2 regions of the Erwinia sp. GW821-FHT03D09 genome follow, and region 1 is predicted to be linked to the other one. Evidence: predicted binding sites of a transcription regulator. Region 1 holds the regulator's gene; the other holds the start of a gene.

Region 1 (4,207 bases):
CCTTAGACGTCTGGATGTCTACATGTCTGGTATTAAGAGTGTCATGAGAAACAGGCAGCGGCAAACGAGGAAAATTCATTGCAGTTGAAAAAAATTCATTTTCCTCATGAGGAGCAACTGCGATTAAGACAGGTAAAAAGAGGATCAGGGTTCCAGCAGGCTCAGCGCATGCTCGCGCTGCTGCTGCGAAAGCGGCAGATAACCGGCCTGCGTAACCAGCTTTTGACCGTCCGGCGACAGCGCCAGACGCAGGAATGCCACGGTCAGCGGCTCCAGCGGCTTGCCGGGGGCTTTATTGACGTAAATATAGAGCGGGCGGGCGTAAGGATAGAGCCCGCTACGAATATTTTCCGGCGTTGGGGATATCCAATCGCTGCCGCTGCGGGCCACGGGCACCGTTTTCACGCCGCTAACATGAAACCCCGCGCTGGCGTAGCCAATGCTGTTCAGCGTACCGGCCACTGCCTGTACCACCGCCGCCGAACCGGGATACTCACCAACATCTTTGCGGAAATCACCGTTGCACAACGCCTGCTGTTTAAAGAAACCCCAGGTGCCGGAAGCGGAATTACGGCCGAAGCGTTGAAGGCCACGCTCGGGCCAGCCCGGTTGCGTCAGCTGTAAATCGCCCCAGGTCACCGGCACTTTCCGCGTCCCGCAGCGGCGGGTAATGGAAAAAATAGCGTCCAGCTGCTGCACATTCAGCCCTGGCAGCGGATTATCCTGATTCACCACCACCACCAGCGCGTCCATCGCCACCGGTACCGCCAGCGGCGGATAGCCATAGCTGCCCTCAAACAGCTGCCGCTCAGAGGCCTGCATCGGGCGGCTCATCGCCCCAAGCTGCGCAGCACCGGCCGCCAGCGCGGTTGGCGCCGTGGACGATCCCGCCGCCTGGATCTGAACGTTGATCCCCGGATATTGCCGGTTAAAGCTCTCGCCCCACAGCGCCATCAGGTTGCCCAACGTATCAGAACCGACGCTGGATAAATTCCCCGCCAGCATCCCCTCGCGGGCCGGAGCAAGAGAAGTAAACAGCAGCAACGCCAGCCCCATCAGCTTTTTCATAGCAAGAAACCCGTCAGATTAGCGAACCGCATTCTCAACCAGTTCGACGCTGACAATCAACCTCGGCGGCAGCTGGAAGCTAAAACAGGTTTCTTTATTCGGCTCGCTGGTGATATCCAACCGGGCATTATGGTGGCTCAGCGCGTGTTTAACTATCGCCAGCCCCAGCCCGCTGCCGCCGGTCTGACGGGAACGTGCCTTATCCACCCGATAGAATCGCTCGGTCAGGCGCGGAATATGCTCGGCGGCAATGCCAGGACCGTTATCCCGCACCTTAAACTGCGCGCCCTGGCTATTGCGCAGCCAGCTGATATCGATACATGTTCCTTCCGGGGTGTGGTTTACCGCGTTATACACCAGATTAGAGATAGCGCTGTGCAGTTGCTCATCATTACCGTACACACGCAGATGGGGGTCGGTGTGGAAGTGGATCTCATGGCGGCCGTTACTGAGGGTTTCCGCCTCACGCTGCAAAATGCGCAACATTCTGGGCACATCCACTTTTTCCTGCATATTCAGCGCCGGTGCGGCTTCAATGCGCGACAGCGTCAGCAGCTGCTTCACCAGACTATCCATCCGCCGGGTCTGCTCCTGCATGGTGTTCAGCGCCTTATCGCGCACGCTGCCCTCCAGCACAGAATCATTCATCATCTCCAGATAGCCCTGCAAAACGGTGAGCGGCGTGCGCAGTTCATGGCTCACGTTGGCAAAGAAGTTACGCCGTGCACCCTCCAGCTGATGCATCTGGGTAACGTCACGGGCCACCATCAGCCACTGCCCTTCGCTATAGGGCATCACGCGGAACTCAATATGGCGGTGATTATTCAGCACCAGCGTCAGTGGGCGGCTGAAATCGCGCTGGCGAAGATAGCGGGTGAACTCAGGATAGCGGAGCAGGTTAAGGATATTCTGGCCGTTATCCTCCGGCCAGCGCAGCGCCAGCATCTGCTGGGCCAGGCCGTTACACCAGAAAATCGTCCCTTCTTCGGTGGTGAGGATCACCGCATCGGGCAGCGATTCCGCGCCGCTGCGAAAGCGTTTAATCAGATGCCCCAGCTCGCGGCGGCGGCGGCGATTACGCGCCTGCATCTGATACAACCCATAAAACAGCGGCTCCCAACTGCCCCGTCCGCTTGGCGGAGTCATGCTGCGATCAACCCACAGCCAGTGGGAAAGGCGAAGTAAATTATTGAAGTGGAAACCCAGCACGCAGAGTACTGAGACTAACAGCAGCCAGGGCAGATACCCGATCAGCAGCCCGAGCAGAAGCGCGGGCAGGCTGGCGAGCAGCAGCTCCAGAAATAATCTCTTCCAGGAGAGGCGTTCCAACACGGTTCAGACTCCAGTGCGAACGATCAGTAGCGTGCAGAGAAACGATAACCTGTTCCACGAACGGTTTGTACCATGCGATCGTGCCCGGTCAGCTCTAAGGCTTTACGCAGGCGACGAATATGCACGTCAACGGTACGGTCTTCGACGTAAACGTTAGTTCCCCAGACGTGGTTTAGCAACTGTTCGCGGCTGTAAACACGTTCCGGGTGAGTCATAAAGAAATGCAGCAGCTTGTATTCGGTCGGCCCCATTTCAAGCGGTTGGGTATCCGACATCACGCGGTGAGAGGACGGGTCGAGGCTCAGCCCCTGCATCTCAATCACCTCTTCTACCGCCATTGGCGAGATACGACGCATAACTGCTTTGATGCGCGCCATCAGCTCCTTCGGCGAGAACGGCTTGGTAATATAGTCATCGGCCCCGACTTCCAGGCCACGTACGCGATCTTCTTCTTCACCGCGCGCCGTTAACATCATCACCGGAATATCGCGGGTCATCGCTTCGCGCTTCAGATGCTTAATAAACTGAATACCGGAGCCGCCCGGCAGCATCCAGTCAAGCAGAATCAAATCCGGCCAGGGTTCAATCAGCAGGCTAACCGCGCTGTCGTAATCCTCAGCTTCAATGGGTTGATAGTCGTTTTGTTCAAGAACGAAACACAACATCTCGCGGATTGGGGCTTCATCTTCAACTACCAAAATACGCTTAGCCATTATTGCTCCTGCTAATGTGACAGGCTGTCACGGGGATATGCGGCGTCATTATGCGTCAGTTTTATGACAATTTTATGAAAAAAACACCCCCGAAATTGGGAGCATAGCGAAAAAGCAGCGCGGATGATTTCAACCTTACCGCAGGCATTCACTTACCCCGTTAACAGCAACAGCGTTTATAATCCCCCGCAACATCATCAGGCTATGCAGGGAGTGACATGCGCATCATTCATACCGCCGACTGGCATCTCGGGCAGTTTTTCTATACCAAAAGCCGGGCGGCTGAACATCAGTCCTTTCTTGACTGGCTGCTGGAGCAGGCAGAAGCGCAGCAGGCTGATGCGATTATAGTCGCCGGTGATATTTTTGATACCGGATCGCCGCCAAGCTATGCCCGCGAGCTGTATAACCGCTTCGTGGTGAATTTACAGCAGACCGGCTGCCAGCTGGTGGTGCTGGGCGGCAATCATGATTCGGTGGCGACATTGAATGAATCACGTGAGTTGCTGGCTTGCCTTAATACCCGAGTGATCGCCGCCGCCAGTGACGATATCCGCGACCAGGTGCTGGTACTGAACACGCGTGACGGTCAACCAGGGGCGATGCTGTGCGCCATTCCGTTCCTGCGCCCACGTGACATTATGCGCAGCCAGAGCGGCCAGTCGGGTCGCGACAAGCAGCAAACCCTGCTGGAGGCGATTACCGACCACTATCAACGCTGCTGGCAGGAGGCGCTGGCGCAGCGGGCGGCCCTGAATCTGACGCTGCCGGTGATCGCCACCGGGCATCTGACTACCATGGGCGTGACCAAAAGCGACGCGATGCGCGATATCTACATCGGCACGCTGGATGCTTTCCCGGCCGACGCCTTCCCGCCTGCAGACTATATTGCGCTCGGCCATATCCACCGCGCCCAGCGCGTGGCTAACAGCGAGCACATTCGCTATAGCGGCTCGCCGATTCCACTCAGTTTTGATGAGCTGGGCAAAGAAAAAAGCGTGTTTGTGGTGGATTTTGCCGATGGCGCGCTCAGCCAGGTTACCCCGCTCGCAATCCCGCTGTTCCAGCCGATGCGGATGATCAAAGGCTCGCTT
Region 2 (4,207 bases), on a different contig from region 1:
GCTGACCAGCCAGGTCATCGACGGCACGATAATAATGGTCATCAGCGCCAGCGGCATATGTACCGTCGCCATCAGAATAAAGGCACCAATAAAGGTCATCACCGCAATAAACAGATCTTCCGGGCCATGGTGGGCGATCTCCCCCACTTCTTCCAGGTCTTTGGTGACGTGGGTAATAATGTGGCCGGTTTTCACGTTGTCGTAATAGCCCAGCGACAGCTTCTGCAAATGCTGGAACGCCTGCTGACGCATATCGGTTTCAATCCCAACACCCAGCGCGTGCCCCCAGTAGTTCACCACCGCCATCAGCCCGGTATTAATCAGGTAGATCGCCAGCAGTGCCACCGAAGCCACAATAATCATCACCCAGTCCTGGGCAGGCAGCAGCTTGTCAATAAAGGCACGAACCGCCATCGGGAAGGAAAGCTCCAGCAGCCCGGCAAGAATGGCGCAGCCAAAATCGAGCAGAAAAAGCTTCTTGTAAGGTACGTAATAACTAAAAAAACGCCTAAGCATAACTCCCTCAATATTCACTATAATTTTTTAATGCCGGACGGCGGGTGCGGTAAAATGAGGCGGAATTATAACATTGTGCGGGAATACCAAGTCGTTTAATTACGCAGTAAAAAATGTAGGGATTAATTTCAACATATTCCCGGAGAATTAACCGGGAATAATCTCAGCGCGAGTAATACGGGGGGCCGACCAGGCTTATGCTTCCCGGTTTCGCAAAGGTCGGAAGACATAATCATAAAGCGCCGAGAACTGGGTGAACCTTTTGACTAACGCTTCAGAAACGGTGCGATGAAGATCATCCTGTAAAAAGCCTATCGCCGTGGCGTAGTTTTTCGGATGGAAGAAAGCTTTGTCGTACACCATCACCGTGCCTTCCCAGGTCAGGGCAGGCTGGCCGTTCGGCTGAGGCAGGCTGAGAAAGTTAGCTTTATGGTACGCCTTGCCGTGCATACCCAAATAGGTGGTGCGCGAGTCGTACTCTTTTTTATTCACCAGCCGGCAAAACTCATACGGTGAATCGTACTGCGGCAACGAGAAGTCCGGCCCCAGAAGGTTTATATCGCCCGACATCCCCTCAATCGCCACTGTCACATTGATCTTATCAAACAGGAAATCGAAGTTACTCGATTTGGCAAAGTCGATATGAATTCTGAAGTTGTCAGATTTAACGGCCCAGCAGTTCAGAAAGCCCGCCAGCAGCACGTTAAAAACCTGCCACTCGCTCATCTTCTTTTCACCGGCCAGGCTACGGAACCGGCTGACGATCAGCTTTGACTTCGGGTGCATGAATAAGGTGTAAAGTGGATCGCTGGAGCTTAGCACTTCCATCATTCAGCCCTTCATCTCAAAATCGCCTTAACAGCCGAGCACCTTAGCATTTTCCCTTAAAACATCACAGCGCCTGCGCGCAGGCCCAGGCCGAACTCCACGCCCACTGGAAGTTATAGCCCCCCAGCCAGCCGGTAACGTCCACCACTTCACCAATAAAGTACAGCCCCGGTACGTCACGGGCTTCCATGGTTTTGGATGAAAGCTGCGTAGTATCCACGCCGCCCAGGGTCACTTCGGCGGTACGATAGCCTTCGGTGCCGTTTGGCTGCACGCGCCACTGGTGCAGCGTGGTCACCAGCTCGCCCTGCTGGCGGCTGTTGAGCTGCTTCAGGGTACATTCCGGCACATAGCCCAGCAGCTGCAGGCACTCGACCAGCCGCTTCGGCAGCAGTTTCGCCAGGGTATTTTTCAGGCTCTGGTTCGGGTGCTGATTACGCTCTTCATTAATAAACGCATCGATATCCTGCTGCGGCGACAGATCGATGGTGACAAACTCACCCGGCTGCCAGTAGCTGGAAAGCTGAAGCACCGCCGGGCCGGACAGGCCGCGGTGGGTAAACAGCAGCGCCTCTTTAAACACCGTGCCGTCTTCCGCCGTCATCACCGACGGCACCGACACGCCGGAGAGCGTCTGCAACTGTTCCAGCAGCGGCTTGTGCAGGGTGAACGGCACCAATCCGGCGCGGGTCGGGAACACTTTAAGTCCGAACTGTTCGGCAATTTTATAGCCAAACGGCGATGCGCCCAGTCCCGGCATCGACAGACCGCCGCTGGCAATCACCAGTTTTTCCGCCTGCACCTCAGCGCCATTCAGCTGAAGCGTATAGCCCGAATCGCCACGCACCACGGACATCACTTCGCTGCGCAGCCGCAGCGTTACGTTCCCCACCTCGCACTCTTTCAGCAGCAGATCGACAATCTGCTGAGCAGAATCATCGCAGAACAGCTGGCCGAGGGTTTTCTCATGCCAGGCAATGCCGTGGCGGTTCACCATATCGATAAAATCCCACTGCGTATAACGCGCCAGTGCGGATTTACAAAAATGAGGGTTGTGCGACAGGTAGGCCGCCGGTTCGGTATAGAGGTTGGTGAAGTTGCAGCGGCCACCGCCGGACATCAGGATCTTGCGACCGGCCTTTTTGCCATTATCAATTAACAGTACGCGAAGCCCTTTCTGGCCCACCTGCGCCGCGCAGAACAGGCCCGCAGCACCCGCGCCAATTACGATAACGTCATATTTTTCCACTGCTCACTCCGGCACTGCCCGACAAAAACGCTGATTGTAGAGAGTTGGCGAGAGGGATGCCAGCATCAGGCGAAACCTCAGCGGAAACAATTTGTAACCTAATGATTTAACATAGTTTTATTAGGGTATTGTCACTATAGTGACACATTAATGTCAAAAAAAGTCTATATTTCACTTTCCCCCAGTGCGGTTTGTCGCTGATAATGCGCCGCGTTCATGTCCTCCAAAATGGCGTAACGCTTATGCTACATCTATTTGCTGGTCTTGATTTTCATACCGGCTTGTTACTGGTTCTGGCTTTGTTGTTTGTATTGATTTATGAAGCGATTAACGGCTTCCACGATACAGCCAACGCGGTCGCAACCGTGATCTACACTCGTGCAATGCGTTCGCAGTTAGCGGTCGTCATGGCGGGGGTGTTCAACTTCTTTGGTGTACTGTTGGGCGGCCTGAGCGTAGCTTATGCCATTGTCCATCTGTTACCCACCGATCTGTTATTGAACGTTGGATCGGCTCACGGGCTGGCGATGGTCTTTTCCATGCTGCTTGCCGCCATTGTATGGAACCTCGGAACCTGGTATTTTGGGTTACCGGCTTCCAGCTCCCACACCCTGATTGGTGCCATTATCGGTATCGGCCTGACTAACGCATTGCTGACCGGAACCTCGGTAGTTGATGCGCTGAACGTGCCGAAAATGATTGGCATCTTTATGTCATTGATTATCTCGCCGATCGTTGGCCTGGTCATTGCTGGCGGCCTGGTGTTTCTGCTGCGTCGCTACTGGAGCGGCAACAAGAAGCGCCTGCGTGTCCACATGACGCCGGCAGAGCGTGAAAAGATCGATGGCAAGAAAAAGCCGCCGTTCTGGACCCGTATCGCCCTGATCGTTTCTGCGATTGGCGTCAGCTATTCGCACGGTGCAAATGACGGCCAGAAAGGCATTGGTCTGATTATGCTGGTGCTGATTGGCGTGGCGCCGGCAGGCTTTGTGGTCAATATGAACTCCACCGGTTATGACATCGCCCGTACGCGTGATGCCGTTAACCATCTGGAGCAGTATTACCAGCAGCATGCCGCTTCGCTGACGCACATCATTCAGATGTCGCCACCGGCGATCCCGTCGCCGGAAGAAGTGCCGTCCGGTCCTAAGGAGTTCCACTGTGATGCCGCGCGCGCGCTGCCGGTTATCCAGCGTGCTCAGGGGCTGCTGAACGACCTGTCCAGCTACGATTCACTGACCGTTGAGCAGCGCAGCCATCTGCGTCGCATGCTGATGTGTATCTCGGATACGGCGGATAAAGCATCGAAGCTGCCGGAAACCGGCGCGGAAGATAAACGCTTCCTGACCAAGCTGAAAGGCGATTTGCTCAATACCATTGAGTATGCCCCGGTGTGGATTATCGTCGCGGTGGCACTGGCTCTGTCGTTGGGCACCATGGTTGGCTGGCGTCGTGTTGCCACTACTATCGGTGAAAAAATCGGTAAGAGAGGCATGACTTACGCTCAGGGAATGTCGGCGCAGATGACAGCGGCGGTCTCCATTGGTGTGGCAAGTTATACCGGCATGCCGGTTTCAACCACTCACATTCTCTCCTCCTCGGTGGCGGGTACGA

Evidence for each region. The regulator PhoB, encoded in region 1, activates phosphate uptake and scavenging genes when phosphate is short. The targets are predictions, from matches to a motif close to CTGTCATAAAACTGNCNNAT.
Region 2: the regulator PhoB is predicted to act here: its motif matches at 2,722-2,741, upstream of pitA (inorganic phosphate transporter PitA).

Annotation. Positions count from the first base shown of each region.
Region 1 covers NZ_JBWKUK010000017.1:38,430-42,636, forward strand. Annotated here, with positions in the region: gene AC07U6_RS16970 (PstS family phosphate ABC transporter substrate-binding protein) at 145-1,068, opposite strand; gene phoR (phosphate regulon sensor histidine kinase PhoR) at 1,087-2,400, opposite strand; gene phoB (phosphate response regulator transcription factor PhoB) at 2,424-3,113, opposite strand; gene sbcD (exonuclease subunit SbcD) at 3,332-4,207, shown strand, end outside.
Region 2 covers NZ_JBWKUK010000002.1:130,702-134,908, reverse strand. Annotated here, with positions in the region: gene AC07U6_RS02345 (ABC transporter ATP-binding protein) at 1-516, opposite strand, end outside; gene AC07U6_RS02340 (hypothetical protein) at 712-1,347, opposite strand; gene AC07U6_RS02335 (BaiN/RdsA family NAD(P)/FAD-dependent oxidoreductase) at 1,409-2,593, opposite strand; gene pitA (inorganic phosphate transporter PitA) at 2,836-4,207, shown strand, end outside.